Prochlorococcus marinus subsp. pastoris str. CCMP1986: one gene and its partner. The protein of the gene in region 2 binds, or shares a complex with, the protein of the main gene of each other region. Links are inferred from orthologs where the notes say so. Each region holds a gene or a part of one and is shown on either strand. Other genes may lie near its edges.

Region 1 (8,317 bases), 800 kb from region 2 along the record:
TATTTTCTAGTTTTTCTCTTTCTTTTTCTAAAGGTATCAAAACTTGTTTACTTTCTTGAAGTTTTTTCTGTAAATCTCCTAACCTAAATAACCCTACTCTCAACTGTCTATTTACTAATATCATTAAGAACAAAGATGAAGCACTTATCAGACTGCCTGTCAAAATTGTAATTAAAATTGCAGTTTTTTTGGGTCTTAACTTTAAAATGCTAAACCTAGCCTTACCTATCTTTGAACCTAATAAGTCACCTAACGTTGAAATTAAACCTCCAAGCAGTAATAAGAAAATAATGAAAAGCCAACCAGACACAATATATCTAAATATTTAATTACCATTAATAATAGAGAATGAATTGATTAAATATCAATTAAATCTTTTTGAAAGTGCTATTGGATCAAAAACTGTAATCTTCTTTCTTTCAATAGTTAATAATCCTGAATCTTTCAAATCTCCTAATAATCTTGTAATGGTAACTCTTGTAGAACCTATTGCCTCTGCTATAGCTTGATGAGAAAGTCTTAAATCAATAGTAATACCTTTTTCACTTGCCACTCCAAAATCTCGACACAAAACCATCAAAAAACTTACTAGGCGAGATGACATGTCTCTATGTGTAAGAGTTTCTATCATTGTTTCTGTTTGTAGAATCCTGCTTGAAAGGCCTTGCAAGAGTAATAGACCAACGGATGCATCTGCTTCAATTGCTCTCAAAACAGAATTTGCAGGAGCTGTAATCATTTCAACTCTTGTAAAAGCAATAGCATGATAAAAACGATCAGACCTATGTCCTGTTAGGAGAGATAAAACTCCAAAAAGGCTATTTTCCCTTAACAAGGCAACAGTAATTTCTTCTCCTGATTCATAAACTCTTGATAACCTTACTGCTCCTCTTCTTATTAAATAAACTCTTTCAGCAGGATCTCCAGGGAAAAATATTGTTTTCGATCTCTCAACCATTTCTGTACTTGCTCCTTCAAGACCTTTTATGACTTCCATTAATGTTCTATTAATCGGAAAACGTTCACCAATAGTATTAATAGTATTTTGTCCGGAAGGTTGCGGAGTTAAGCGGCTGAATCCTCTAGAAGCAGGTGACATAAATATCTTTACTATTAAAAAACTTAAGAAGACAGCAAGAAATAACTTGTATCAACAGTAACATTTTTCAATTCTTATATTTTTTAAAAAATTATTATAAAAAAAAATTCTTTATTCTAAGAAGCTACTTTAAGGAAAATTACACTATATGCAGTGTTATAAAATTCTAACTATACTGAATATAGAAAAGTAAATTCAAAAATAATGGTAGCCAGTTCGTCAAATAGTTATTTAACAACTAATAATGAAGTTGTAAACATAAATAAAAATAAAGAATTTAAATTAAGAAAGATAAATCAAAATGGCCAAATTCAGATTTATCAATCTTCATACCGAGGAAGTTATTCATCCATTATCAGAGATTCACTAAGAAATGCAGCTTTAGGAAGAAAAGTACTTTTAGTTCAACTAATGAAAGGAGGTGTAAAACAAGGAATTTCCAATGCTCAAAAGCTTTGCGGTAATCTTACCTGGATAAGATCTTCTAATTCTTATGATCAATATGAGTCAGAAAACATAAACAATAATATATCTAAATCTATTAATAATTCAATAATAGAATTATGGGATTATTGCAAAAAAGAATTACTTTATGGAGAATATGATCAAATTATTCTTGATGAAGTTTTTTTAGCTGTAGAGATGAATATTATCAGTAAAGATGATTTGATTTCAACACTTGAAAACCGATTTATATCAGGAGATGTAATCCTTACTGGTACATCCATTCCAAAAAAATTCTTGTTAATGGCTGACCAAATTACAGAACTTCGCTCATAGAAATTATGCTCAAAAATGATCTCTGGATAAACCAAAAAGCTTCTAAAGGCATGATAAATCCTTTTCAATCAAATTTAGTCAGACATCTAGATCCTAATAATAAAAAAAATGCAGTTTTAAGTTACGGATGTTCTTCATATGGCTATGATTTAAGACTTTCTTCTAAAGAGTTTTTAATATTTAAGCATGTCCCAGGAACAGTTATGAATCCAAAGAAATTTAATCCTGATAATTTAGAAAAAACCATTCTTCACGAAGATAAAGATGGTGAATTTTTTATTTTACCTGCTCATTCTTACGGCCTAGGAGTTGCTTTAGAGAAAATGAAAGTACCAGAAAATATTACTGTGATTTGTATCGGTAAAAGTACTTATGCTCGTCTCGGAATTATAGTAAATACAACTCCAGCCGAGGCCGGTTGGGAGGGGCATCTTACATTAGAGTTCAGCAACAGTTCAGGTGCAGATTGTCGGATTTATGCAAATGAAGGTATTTGTCAACTATTATTTTTTGAGGGTGATCCTTGCTCTACAACATATGAAGATAGAAAAGGTAAATATCAAAATCAACCAGAAAAGGTTACTTTAGCCAAAATTTAATATGAGTAAAGTTGAGCTAATTTCATTAACTCCAGAGGCAGAAAAAACAATGGCTTATATCGCCAGAGTCTCTAATCCTTCGAATCAGGCTAATGATAAATTCGCCGGATTATTAAGATATTGCATAAAACATGAGCACTGGTCAGTTTTTGAACAATCATGCATGACATTGAAAATCGAAACTAATAGAGGTATCGCGGCTCAAATTCTTAGACATAGATCATTTACTTTTCAAGAATTCTCACAAAGATATGCTGAAACTAGTTTACTAGGAAATGAAATACCTATCCCAAACTTAAGAAGGCAAGATCAAAAGAATCGTCAAAATAGCATTGATGACATACCGGATGAACTTAAAATAAAATTTTCAGAAAAAATTTCAAAACACTTTCAAGAGGCAAATAAACTATACGAAGAAATGCTAAATGAAGGGATTGCAAAGGAATGCGCTAGATTTATTATGCCATTAGCTACCCCAACAAGAATTTATATGACTGGTTCCTGCAGGTCTTGGATTCACTATATACAGCTAAGATCAAAAGAAGGAACACAAAAAGAACATATGGAAATAGCTGAAGACTGTAAGAAAGTATTTATCAAATATTTTCCATCTGTATCTGAAGCATTGAATTGGGAATAAATTTATCCGTGACTTCTTGGAGAGGATTGATAATTTTTATTGTCTTTGATTATTGAGAATTCTGAATTTAGAATTTGTGAATCACCTCTAAATTTATCGTATAAATTATCGAGAGATTCTTTTATAGAATCTTCTTCCTGTTTTCCAATAAAAGTGAGTTCTAAATTGGAATCATTATCAAAAATATTTATTTGTGGAATTCCATTAACATTGAAATTTCTTATGTATTTTTCCCATTTTGGATTATCTACATTTAAAAAAACAAAATTTATATCTTTTTCATATTTATTTTTAATATCTTCAACTTTTGGAGCCATTTCCTTACAAACTTCGCACCAATCTGCATAAAACTCAAGAAAAGTAGGTTTATTATTTGTAAAAGCTATTTCAGGATCAATAGATGATTGTCCAAATTTCTTAAGAAGAAAAGTGGGTTGAAATATAAAATTTTTCAAGACAAGTGCAGAGCAAATAATTAGAGCAAAAAATAATATCAGTATCGATTTTTGCGAGGAATTTAAAAAGGATTCTTTATTACCAGATTGCATTATCTAATCATTTACTTTTTATATTTTATATAGATAATATAATTTAAGAGAGCATTATTCTTTTTACTTTTAATCAACTTATAATATAAATACACTTGGAAAAATACTTATACTTATAGAAGTAATAATATGCAATCTATATTTGGAACTGATGGAATAAGGGGAATATTTGATAAAGAATTAACATATTCTTTAGCATATAAGGTTGGATATGCTTTAGGAGTTTCAACGAAAACCAATAATCCAATACTAATCGGAAGAGATACAAGAGTAAGTGGATATATTCTTATAGAAGCTATATCAAGAGGAATTAATGCAGCAGGAAAAGAATTTATATATTTAGGAATCTGTCCTACACCAGCTATCCCGTTCTTAATAAAAAAAGAAAAATTTAGTGGTGGGATTATGATATCGGCGAGCCATAATCCTCCTGAATATAATGGTATTAAAATATTTGATAATAATGGAGAAAAAATTAAAAAGAAATTAGAAAATCAAATAGAACTGATTTTAGAGACAGCAAACAACCTTAAATTATCTACTTATAAAAAAACATCTATAAGGGAAAATAATAACCTTTTTAATATCTATACAGAAGGACTTATTAATACTATGGGGGATGAAAACTTAGATGGAATGAAAATAGTTTTAGACACATGTTACGGATCTGCAACTACCTGCGCAGCAAGTATTTTTCAGAAACTAGGAGCGAATGTCAAAGTTATTAATAATGAGCAAGATGGTTTAAAAATAAATTTAAATTGCGGTTCTACATGTTTGGATCCAATAATTAAAGCCATAAAAGAGAATAATGCTGATATGGGATTTAGCTTCGATGGAGATGCCGATAGAGTTATTGGGGTTGATTCAGAGGGCAATATAATAGATGGAGATCACATACTCTTTCTATGGGGAAGAGAACTTTTAGAAGAAAAATTACTTACAAATAACACAATTATCTCAACAAAAATGGCCAATTTAGGTTTTGAAAATACTTGGAAGAAAATTGGGGGGATTTTACATAGAACTGAAGTTGGAGATAAATTTATATTTGAAGCAATAAAGAAAAAAAAGGCTTTATTAGGAGGGGAACAATCAGGTCATATTCTTTCAAAAATTAATGACTTTTGTGGGGATGGAATATTAACAGCAATTCAAATATCAAAATACTGCAAGAAAAAAAATATCAGTTTAAGATCTTGGCTTAATAGTAGCTTCTCACCATATCCTCAAAAACTAACTAACGTATTATTAAATTTTAAATTCAAAAATATTGATAAATCATATAAGGAATTCATTAATGAAACTATAGAAAGTTTTTCAAATATTAAAAAAGATAATTGTAGAGTTTACATACGTCCAAGTGGAACGGAACCTGTTTTACGTATATTAGTTGAAGCACGAAATCAACAAGAAGTAGATTCATTATCGACAAAAATCACGGCCGAACTTAGTACAAAAATCTATAAAATATCTAAAACTTTTTGAATCAAATTTTCTTATAAATACTTTCATAAATTTTAAGTTGATTTAATATTACATATTTTTCTCTATTAGTTTGAATTCTATTTGGATTAAAACTTTCACAAAAGTCAACATCTTGATATGGTATTTTTTTGAACTTTATACTCTCGGATATTGTGAGTTCCATATGATCAAAAAGATCTCTTACATCTGTTTTAATAAAGATTAAAGATCCTTTTTTCATTGAATTTGAGAGTAGATTTAATAATTTAGGCTGAATTACACGTCTTTTATGATGTTTCTTTTTAAACCATGGATCAGGAAAATTAAAAGAAATACTAGTTATTAAATTAATAATTGATTTATTATTAGTTTGGTTAAAAATGTTATTAGCATTACCAAATGAAAAATATAAATTTTTATTTTCTCTACTTTTCATTTTCAAATTAGCATTTAAAACTAATTTTTCTCTAATTTCAATTCCTATATAATTCCAGTTTTTATTTTTAAGTGATAATTCGAATAAAAATTCACCTGAAGCGCAACCGATATCTAAATGGAGAGGTAATTTTGGGTTTTCAAAAACTTGATTCAAAGGAGGTATTGGATCTATTTCAAAGAAATTTTTACTGAGTGGATTTACATGCTGTCTCATAAAAATTATTTAATTATTTCGTAGTAGAAATTAATATGGTGCATATTATTCATAACTATGACAATAATAAGTTAATAAGCAGGTGGGTAAGGTTTAATATTTATGTGTGTTAAAAAGAAAAAGTTTTGAACAGTCTTAATCAGCTTTCCATTTGGCTATCTTTTCAACTTTCATTAGTCTTTATAGTTGGTCTTCCTTTAACTCTGCTTTGTTGGTCAATAAAAAACAAAAGTAAAGCCATTACAAAACTTTTATCTAATTATTGGAAAATATCAATTCTATTCTTCATAAGTCTTATCCTCCTAATTGGAGAGTACAATTTCGCTCTCTTAATTACAAATATTTCGACATTAATAATGACAATCTCAATATGGTTTTGGAATGATATTAATGACGAGTTAAATGAATATAGAATATCTCATGCATTAACTACAACTACGAAAATTTGGCGATGGTCTATAACTTTTATATCTTTAATTTTTTTAATTCAAAGTTTAAATAATATTAATTGTGTTTCTTTTATTAATTCTGCGCAATGTGAAATTTGGCTTAAACCTTCAACAAATTTTTACTTGATTTTAAAAAATTTATTTAATTTCTTATTTGGAGCTAGCTTTTCGCAACCAGTTGCAAAATTTTTAGGATTATTTGCCTTATTAATATATACATTAGGTTTATTACAATGGGCGATAATTAAATTCCCAAAAAGTGGTCGGAATTCTGGTTTTTCGAATTATGGCAGGAATTGATTTTATCAAAAACTTAGAACATATAAGTTTTAATATTCCAAATAGTCTTTAAAAATATAAGGTTACTTAATCAAGGGAATATTCTAAAGAATTTTTATAAATAATAATTTAAAGAGTATGTAGTTGATCAAAAATAACAATACTGCAATTGATTTAAATCAACTATTTATAAATTAATAATATTTGCACATCTCTCGCATAATTTAGTGTTTTCAATCCCTTTAACTGTAATATTTTGATAATGCCAACATCTATCACATTTAAGACCTTTAGCTTTAAGAATCTGAATCTTTCCAAGTTCATTATTATCGATACTTAAACAATCCTTAGATAAATTATTAACTATATTAAAATCAGAAACTATCAACCAATCTCGGTATAAATCCACTTCTTTATTGCCAAATTTATCAAGCCAAGAAAGAGAATTTTTAAAAAACTCATTTTCAGGGAGGTAATTAACCTCAGTCTCAAGAGCAGCTCCAATCATTTGTTGGGTTCTACAACCTTCTATTGCTTTATTAATTTCTACACGTAATGTTCTTAAATTAGAAATATGTTCATTAAGTTCGGGATTAAGCCATGACTCAGGAAATTTTGGCCATCTTCTTTCAAATACTGATTTTTCAATAGTTGAATATGGGATATTTTGCCAAATATCTTCAGCCATATGACAAAGAACTGGAGAAATAATGACAGCTAAATTTTCTACAATTCTGGACATCACAAACTGACAAGATCTTCTCCTAAATTGAGTTTTAGCACTTACATATAATCTATCTTTTGCGATATCTAAATAAAAATTAGATAAATCCACAACACAAAAACTTTGCAATATTTGGAAAAACTTTGAAAATTCGTAATTTTCATATGCAATTGTTACTTCATCTGAGACCTCAACTAGCCTATTTAACATCCATTGATCTAATAACGGCAACTGATCAATATCAATTTCCTCTAATGCAGGATCATAATCATGAATATTACCTAAGAGATATCTAGCTGTATTTCTTACTTTTCTATAAACATCTGAAAGTTGTTTTAAAATATTTGATCCAATTGGTACATCAACTGAGTAATCAACAGAACTAACCCAGAGCCTAAGGACATCCGCTCCATAGGCAGGTTGTATTTTTTGGTTAGGACCACCATTAATAATGATATTAGGATCAACAACGTTACCCAAGGATTTACTCATTTTTCTACCATTCTCATCTAAAGCAAATCCATGAGTTAAAACTGTCTTATATGGCGGCTTATTATTTACTGCTACTGAAGTTAGCAAAGATGATTGAAACCAACCTCTATGTTGATCAGATCCCTCTAAATACAAATCGGCTGGATATTGTAATTCTTCCCTTTGCTCACAAACTGCGGCCCAACTAGAACCTGAATCAAACCAGACATCCATAGTATCTAGCCCTTTTTCCCAACGATCAGATTCATTTCTATATTTTTCTGGCAATAGTTTCTTCTCATCCCATTCCCACCATACATCTGCTCCATACTCCTCAAATAAACTTTTTATATGGTTAATAGTTTCAGTATTAATAAGTACTCCTTTCCCTTCTTTTTCATAGAAAACAGGTATTGGCACTCCCCATGACCTTTGTCTAGAAATACACCAATCACCTCTTCCAACAACCATTGAATAAATTCTTTTCTTACCTGTTTTTGGCATCCATTCAACATCTTCTATTGCTTTCAAGGCTGAAGATCTAAATCCCTCTACTGATGCAAACCATTGTTCAGTTGCTCTAAAAATTGTAGGTTTTTTAGTCCTCCA
Region 2 (8,239 bases):
TAGAAATAATGGTTAGATTTACACCTGGAATAGAATGCCATACACATGAATACATCAGAACAGGTTCTTTTGATAGTAAATTTGGATTTGGAATCGAATCACTTGGTAGGCTATTCGAAGTTATAAGTAAAACTAAACACATTAAATTAACAGGATTACATGCTCATATTGGTTCTCAGATTTTTGAACTAGATCCTCATAATGACCTTGGAAAAATAATGGTAGATGTCATTTTACAAGCTAAAGATTTTGGTCACAACATAAAAGAACTTAATGTAGGTGGTGGTCTAGGAATTAAATATACTGAGGAGGATGATCCTCCTTCTATTGATGAGTGGATTAAAACAGTATCATTATCTGTTGTAAAAGCTTGTGATAAAAATAATTTAAACTTACCAATTCTTATGTGTGAGCCGGGTAGGTCTATAGTTTCAACAGCAGGAGTAACTATATACAAAATTGGCTCATTTAAAGAAATCCCTGGGATAAGGACATACTTATCAGTGGATGGCGGTATGAGTGATAATCCCAGACCAATTACATATCAATCAAAGTATTCAGCTTGTTTGGTAAATAACCCTTTAAATAGTAATTCCAAAAATAAATATACAGTTGCAGGAAAACATTGTGAATCTGGAGATGTATTATTTAAAGAACTTGAACTTGGTGATTGCAAAACAGGAGACTTGATATGTGTTTTTGGCACTGGTGCATATAATAATTCTATGAGTTCAAACTATAATAGAATTCCCAAGCCTGCTGCTATTTTAGTTTGTAATGGAGAAGCAGAGATTATTCAGAAAAGAGAAAGTCCACATGATCTTCTAAAATATGATGTCCTTCCTGATCGCTTTATCAAACAAAGTTAGGTACATTTAATATAATTTAAATTTCGATGTGAATTTTTGGGGGTTTATAAACTTAAAATTTTTACTAGATGTACTATTTGCTCTAGGATTTGGTCTTTTATTATTTTCAAGAGTCAAAGAACAGCGAACGCTGTGGTTACTAAGAGGGTATTTATTATTAGTTTCTTTTGCTTGGTTTATTCAAAGATATGCTTATCTTCCTCTAACTTCAAAATTAATTGATGCAGTAGTACTTGCTTGCTCTCTATCTTTAGCAATCCTATGGCAGGGTGAACTTCGACGATTAATGGAATTACTTGGGACTGGAAGGCTAGCTGTATTACTAGGCAACCCACCTAAAGAATTCAGAGCAACATCTACGACAGTAAACCAATTAGTTGATGCCGCAGGAAAACTATCACAAAATAGAAAAGGAGCTTTGATAGTTGTAGATTTAGGAAGCGATTTAAGACCAGAAGATTTTTTATATTCAGGTATAAAGATTGAAGCAAAATTGTCTACAGATCTTTTAATAAATTTGTTTGCAACAGATACCCCCTTACATGATGGAGCAGTCTTAGTTAAAGGTAATAAAATAATTTCAGCGGGAGTAATATTACCTCTTTCAAGGCAAGGTATTAGTAGATACGGAACAAGACATCTTGCCGCGTTGGGCATTACAGAAAGGTTTGATAGATGTATTTGTATTGTTGTCTCTGAAGAAACAGGCACTTTATCATTAGCTAATCAAGGAAAACTCGAGAGACCTATTACGAGCAGCAGATTACAAGAACTTCTCATAAAGTTAGTAGGAAATCAAAATACATCGGGTACTCCAAAATCATCTTCGAACAAAACCAATTCGTACCAAAAAACAAATACTAATGATACTATTACAGTTGAAAAGAAGTTAGACAAACAAAATACTATTCAAGATTAGTTTATGAGATTGAATAACTTACAATTAAAAAATAATCTTAATTTATCGAATAAATTAGATAAGGAGAGAATTCCAGAACACATTGCAATAATTATGGATGGCAATGGGAGATGGGCTACAAAAAAAGGGTTACCTAGATCATTTGGGCATAATAAGGGTGTTAGTGTTCTTAAGGAAATTATTAAGGCATCTAAGAACATAGATTGTAAAGTTCTTACTGTTTATGCCTTTTCAACTGAGAATTGGATTAGACCCTCTAATGAGGTTGATTTTCTTATAAATCTGTTTGAAAAAGTTTTGAAAAAAGAAATTTCTGAGATACATCAAGAATCAATAAAAATTAAGTTTATTGGAGATTTATCACCTCTTCCTAATTCATTAAAATTACTGATAAAGAGTTCAGAAGCTCTTACTAATAACAATAAAAAATTTACATTGAATATTTGTGTAAATTATGGAGGTAGGCAAGAAATAGTAAAAGCTGCTAAAGAAATAGCCATCAAATCTTCCTCAGGTAAAATAAAACCCAGTGACATCGATGAACAATTATTTAATTCAGAACTACTAACTAAGGGGAGCATGGATCCTGAACTACTAATACGAACAAGTGGTGAAAAAAGGATTAGTAATTTTCTTTTATGGCAATTAGCTTATTCTGAAATTTATGTTACTGATGTATTATGGCCAGATTTTACTGAGAGTGAATTTTTAAAAGCAATAATAGATTATCAATCGAGGAATAGGCGTTTTGGAGGTATAGAATCATTATCAAATGAATCTTTTGAAGATTCTTGCTATTCTTCCCTAAGTAAAAATGATTAATTCTGATAATCAAAAATTTAGCGAAATAAGATTTGATTGGGAAAGAGACGAGATTTTGGAAATTTTAAATTACCCATTAATAGATTTAATGTGGGAAGCTCAAATTATTCATAGAAGATTTAATCAATATAAAGTCCAACTAGCTTCTCTTTTCAGTGTAAAAACTGGCGGGTGTGAAGAGAACTGTTCTTACTGTAGCCAATCAATTTATAGCTCTAGTCAAATTAAGAGTCACCCTCAATTTGAAGTTGAAGCTGTTTTAAATAGAGCTAAAACAGCAAAAAAAGAAGGTGCTGATAGATTTTGTATGGGTTGGGCTTGGAGAGAAATTAGAGATGGCAAACCTTTCAACTCAATGATAGAAATGGTCAAAGGTGTAAAAGAACTTGGAATGGAGGCATGTGTAACTGCAGGGATGCTCACAGATGAGCAGGCCTTGAAACTTGCCGATGCCGGGCTAACCGCATACAACCATAATCTCGATACAAGTCCTGAATACTATAAAAATATTATTACGACAAGAACTTATCAGGATAGATTAGAAACTATTAAAAGAGTAAGAAATGCAGGTATAAATGTATGTTGTGGAGGAATTATAGGTTTAGGAGAAGATAATGGAGATAGAGCATCTCTTTTAGAAGTCCTCTCAAACATGAATCCTCACCCTGAAAGTGTCCCAATCAATTCTCTGGTAGCCATAGAAGGAACAGGTTTGGAGGGGGGAAAAGAAATTGATTCTATTGAGATGATAAGAATGATCGCTACTGCTCGAATTCTTATGCCAAAAAGCAAAATAAGATTAAGTGCTGGAAGGGAGAACTTAACTAAAGAAGCTCAGATTCTTTGTTTTCAATGCGGAGCAAACTCTATTTTTTATGGAGATGAATTATTGACAACCTCAAATCCATCTTTTCAAGATGATAGAAAACTACTTAAGGATGTAGGAGTTTTATTTAATAAAGACTTTGAATATTGTGATAAAACTGTTTCTACAGTATGAGTAATAATATTTACAAGATTGTATCTCTCTATTCTTTCTTCTCATTTCAAGAAAATTCAATAATTGAACTGAAAGAAAACTTATTTAGTATTGAGAAGAACAATGATCTTTCAGGCCTATTAATAATTGCGAGAGAGGGTCTTAACGGAACCGTTTGTGCTGAAGAAGGCATTATTGAAAATATCCTAAAGTTAATCAAAAATATTGTTGGGAATAACAAATTAAACATTAAAGTTAGTTATTCAAAAAAAAAGATTTTCAAAAAATTAAAAATAAAAATCAAAGATGAAATAGTAACTATGGGTGTCCCAGAAATAAATCCATCAGAAGATTCCGGAACTTATATTGACTCATTTTCTTGGAATAAATTAATTAAAGATAAAAATACAATCGTCGTTGATACTAGAAATCATTATGAAGTCTCTATAGGAAGTTTTAAAAAGTCAATCAATCCAAATACGGAAAATTTTAGCGAGTTTCCTGAGTGGGTGGATGATAATTTAGGGAAATATATAGGCGACGATGATTCTAAAAATATAGCTATGTTTTGTACTGGAGGTATTAGATGTGAGAAAGCTACTAGTTTATTAAAAAAGAAAGGTTACAAAAACATCTTCCATTTACAAGGCGGGATACTTAAATACCTCGAAGACATGTCAAAGGAAGAAAGCCTGTTTGAAGGAGAATGTTTTGTTTTTGATAAAAGAGTGGCTCTAGATCACGAATTAAAACAAGGTTCTTACTCAATTTGTCATGCATGTGGGATGCCAATTTCTATAGAAGATCAAAAGAATAAGGAATACCGAGAAGGTATTCAATGTCATTTTTGTGTAAACAAATTCAGTGATAATGATAGAAAAAGATTTGAAGAAAGGCAAAAACAAATAAATAAATTAAAAGATAAAAATCAAAAAGTTTATAAGGATTAATTGATAATAATTATGAAAGTTGAAGAATTACAAAATATAGCATTTTCCTTAGGCCTAGTTATAAAAATACAAGTAAGAGAAACTATTGGATTATGTTTTTTTAAAATTGTTATCGCAGAACAAACAGATAATGTTGTAAAAATTTGGGGAGAGATGAAAGGTTGGACTTACCTTAATAAGAAGGGTATTCAACTTGATACATTAAGGATCCTGAGTAACTCTCCACCTTTTGTTTCGGAATTAATATGGGCATCTACTATGGCTTGGGCAATAGAAATGAAAGTAAGTAAAAAAGCACGATTATTAGCTATTTATGATACCGAAGGATATAGTAAAAAACTTGTCAGATACTTTAAAATTATTGGTTTTAAAGTTGTAAAAGAAGTTGGTTCTAGTCCAATAGACCTTTTCTTAAGATTAATTTGGGGCGGGGCGGGAACACTAATGCAAGGAGAATGTTATTTTGTATTAAACAAAATGAAAGAAAAACTTTCTTTAATTGAAAAAGTCTAACCAGCGTGATAACTACTTCTAACTAAAGGGCCACAAGATACTTTTTTAAACCCTAATTTACTACAAAAACTTTTTAGGTATTCAAACTCCTTTGGTGCCCAATATTTCTTAACAGATAAATGCTTTAATGAAGGTCTTAGATATTGTCCAATTGTGATTTGATTACAATCCACTTTTTTTAGATCGAGAATCGTAGTTTCTATTTCTTTTAACGTTTCTCCTAAACCCAACATTATTCCTGATTTTGTTTGAATATTAGGAGCAATAGACTTTGCTTTTTCTAATAAGCCTATTGAATTTTTATAGTTAGCACCTCTTCGAACTTCTTTTTGAAGCCTTTCAACTGTCTCAAGATTATGATTAAAACAAATTGGCCTTTGTTCTAGAATTTTTTTAAGTCTATCTTTTTGAAGTTTATCTTTATCTTCAAAAGATTTTCCACCTCCCCATAAATCAGGAGTAAGAACTTCTATTTGAATCTTTGGATCAATTTTTCTAATCTGATTAATCGTTGAGACAAATAAATTAGCTCCATGATCGGGAAGGTCGTCTCTGGCTACTGATGTAAGTACAACATATTTTAAGTTTAGAATTTTTACTGCTTCTGCGACTTGAATACTTTCATATTTATTTATTTCACTAGGTTTACCTTTGTTTACCTGGCAGAAAGCGCAGGCACGAGAACAAATTGATCCTCCAAGTAAAAAAGTAGCAGTACCTGAGGCATAACATTCGGCCCTATTAGGACATCTCCCTTCTTCACAAATTGTATGTATATTTGACTTTCTAATAAGTCTTTGCATTTTCTCAAATTCCGAAGCTTTGCTAATAGGAAACTTTATCCAAGAAGGAAGCCTTAAAATTTTTTCTACTTTCATCTGATTTTTATTTTTCATTTTTAAATTAAATTTGTTCTTCCTTCTAAGGCTCTTGCTAAAGTAACTTCATCTACATATTCAAGTTCACTCCCCATAGGAAGACCATAGGCAATTCTAGTAACCTTAGTAAAAGGAGTTAGTAATTTTCCAATGTAAAGACTTGTAGTATCTCCTTCAACACTTGGAGTAAGTGCCAGTATTATTTCATCAATATCTGATTTACTAACTCTCTCTACTAGACTTCTTATCTCTAATAATTCTGGACTAATTGAATCCATAGGAGAAATCAACCCCCCAATAACATGATATGTGCCTTTAAACTCCCTTGATCGCTCTAAAGCCAGTAAATCTTTAGTTTCTGCTACTACGCAAATTATCTTTTGATTCCTCTCAGTATTTCTACATATTTCACATTCTTCTTCTGAAGTTAAATTAAAACATTTTTTACAATGACCAACATTACTATGTGCCTCTAATAATGCTTTAGAAAAATCTCTAATACTACTTTCAGGTTGTTTTAAAATAAATAATGCTAATCTTTGAGCTGTTCTTGGACCTATTCCGGGAAATTTCTCAAAATGACCAATTAATTTTGAAAGTGGTTTGGTAAAAGTTATCAAGATTAAAATTCCTCTAGAAACAATTTAGACGTATATTTTGAAATTGGATATATTTGTTTGCTTTTAATGTCTTATTATATTTTTAGTTAATAATTTCTAACAACAATGAAAAATATGAAAATTAACCCTTTTAAAAATTTATTATTAATAATTTTATGTCTTGCATTAAGTGCATGCAGTGGAGGAATAAATGCAGGATTAGAGGCTTATCAGAGTCCCGATGGTAGATATGCCTTTTTATATCCAACAGGTTGGACAAGAGTAAAAGTAGATGGGGGTCCTGAAATTATTTACCACGATCTAATTAATAGTAATGAGACTTTAAGCTTGGTGATATCAGATGTAAATAAAGAAGTCGAATTAGAGCAACTAGGGGATCCAAAAGAAGTTGGACAAACATTAATAACTAAGGTCATTGCGCCTGAGGGTTCAGGAAGATCAGTAAAACTTATTGATGCTAAAAAGAGAGAAGCATCTAATCATATTTTTTATGATCTAGAGTATGAATTAAATCTTAATGAACAAGATAGGCATGAACTTGCTACTGTCGTAATCGACAGAGGAACTTTATATACTTTTGCCGTCGGAACAAATGAAGAGAGATGGAATAAAGTTGACAGTATGTTTACTAATGTTATCGAGTCTTTTAACTTCTTAATTTAGTTTTTGAAAAGATATTTTCTAAATTCCTACCTGAACATTCCACAAATCTGAATATACATTTTTATTGTTTAGCAAAAAATCATGTTTTCCGCTTTCAATAATTTTGCCTTTATCAATAACAATAATATTATCAGCGTTTTTAATTGTACTTAATCTATGAGCTATGACTATAGTTGTTCTTTCTTTAGTTATTTTAGATAATGATTTCTGAATTAAAACTTCTGTCTCGTTATCAACTGAAGCAGTAGCCTCATCTAAGATCAATATAGGAGCATCTTTTAGTACTGCTCTTGCTAAAGCTATTCTCTGGCGTTGTCCTCCAGAAAGTCTTTGTCCCCTTTCCCCAACGATTGTTTTATAACCATCCGGTAATTGTTCAATAAATTTATGAGCTTCAGCAATTTTAGATGCTTTTACAATATCTTTAATTTTTGAACTAGTTGCCCCGTAGGCAATATTTTCCTCGACAGTTCCATGAAATAAATAAGTTTCTTGACTTACTAGAGAAATGCATTTTCTTAAGTCTTTTAAATTAATATCTTTTATTGGTATGTTATCCAAAAATATTAAACCATTATTACTATCATAAATTCTCAGAAGAAGTTTAATAATTGTACTTTTGCCAGAACCAGTTAATCCAACAATTCCTAATGTAGAGTTATTCTGAATTTCAAAAGTTATGTTTTTTAATGTTGAATCTCTACCTGGATAATTAAAATTTACATTTTCAAATCTAACATCGCCTTTTATCTTTTTAGAGCTAATTTTTATTTTGCCATCTTTTATTTTTATAGGGGTATCGATAAGATCTATTACTCTATTTATTGATGCCATTGAGCGTTGAAAATCATCTAAAACATGACCTAGAGTAGTCAAAGGCCATAACAATCTTTGAGTAATAAAGACTAAAAAACTATATGTTCCTACATCAAGTACCTTATTCCAGGTTTGAAAACCTCCAATAAGTAAAATTGCTATAAAAGCAAATAAAATAGCAAATCTTATTAGTGGAATAAAAGCAGATGA

What was found.
Region 1: the proteins of cdaA (region 2) and TX50_RS01250 are in contact, whole or in part, in a crystal structure (PDB 7OJS), measured with the Bacillus subtilis proteins. The link is inferred for Prochlorococcus marinus subsp. pastoris str. CCMP1986 from one-to-one orthologs.

The regions. Positions count from the first base shown.
Region 1 is NC_005072.1:231,487-239,803, reverse strand. What follows is about bases 3,055-5,974. They hold TX50_RS01250 (phosphoglucosamine mutase), read left to right. Parts: upstream 3,055-3,795; coding sequence 3,796-5,154; downstream 5,155-5,974. Other genes in these bases: TX50_RS01240 (DUF3177 family protein), read left to right, coding at 5,911-5,974; trmB (tRNA (guanosine(46)-N7)-methyltransferase TrmB), read right to left, coding at 5,156-5,785; TX50_RS01255 (thioredoxin family protein), read right to left, coding at 3,121-3,666; thyX (FAD-dependent thymidylate synthase), read left to right, coding at 3,055-3,118. Outside these bases: TX50_RS01280 (DUF3084 domain-containing protein), read right to left, coding at 1-310; global nitrogen regulator NtcA, read right to left, coding at 365-1,099; TX50_RS01270 (cob(I)yrinic acid a,c-diamide adenosyltransferase), read left to right, coding at 1,304-1,879; dcd (dCTP deaminase), read left to right, coding at 1,885-2,478; more of thyX, read left to right, coding at 2,480-3,054; more of TX50_RS01240, read left to right, coding at 5,975-6,534; ileS (isoleucine--tRNA ligase), read right to left, coding at 6,701-8,317. UniProt on the Bacillus subtilis protein: Catalyzes the conversion of glucosamine-6-phosphate to glucosamine-1-phosphate. Glucosamine-1-phosphate is used for cell wall biosynthesis.
Region 2 is NC_005072.1:1,035,771-1,044,009, forward strand. What follows is about bases 1-2,842. They hold cdaA (diadenylate cyclase CdaA), read left to right. Parts: upstream 1-897; coding sequence 898-1,788; downstream 1,789-2,842. Other genes in these bases: lysA (diaminopimelate decarboxylase), read left to right, coding at 1-869; TX50_RS05860 (isoprenyl transferase), read left to right, coding at 1,792-2,610; bioB (biotin synthase BioB), read left to right, coding at 2,603-2,842. Also shown: more of bioB, read left to right, coding at 2,843-3,610; TX50_RS05870 (rhodanese-related sulfurtransferase), read left to right, coding at 3,607-4,539; TX50_RS05875 (hypothetical protein), read left to right, coding at 4,552-5,052; lipA (lipoyl synthase), read right to left, coding at 5,049-5,948; recombination mediator RecR, read right to left, coding at 5,951-6,550; photosystem II reaction center PsbP, read left to right, coding at 6,656-7,213; TX50_RS05895 (ABC transporter ATP-binding protein), read right to left, coding at 7,232-8,239. UniProt on the Bacillus subtilis protein: One of 3 paralogous diadenylate cyclases (DAC) in this bacteria, catalyzing the condensation of 2 ATP molecules into cyclic di-AMP (c-di-AMP). Upon expression in E.coli leads to c-di-AMP synthesis.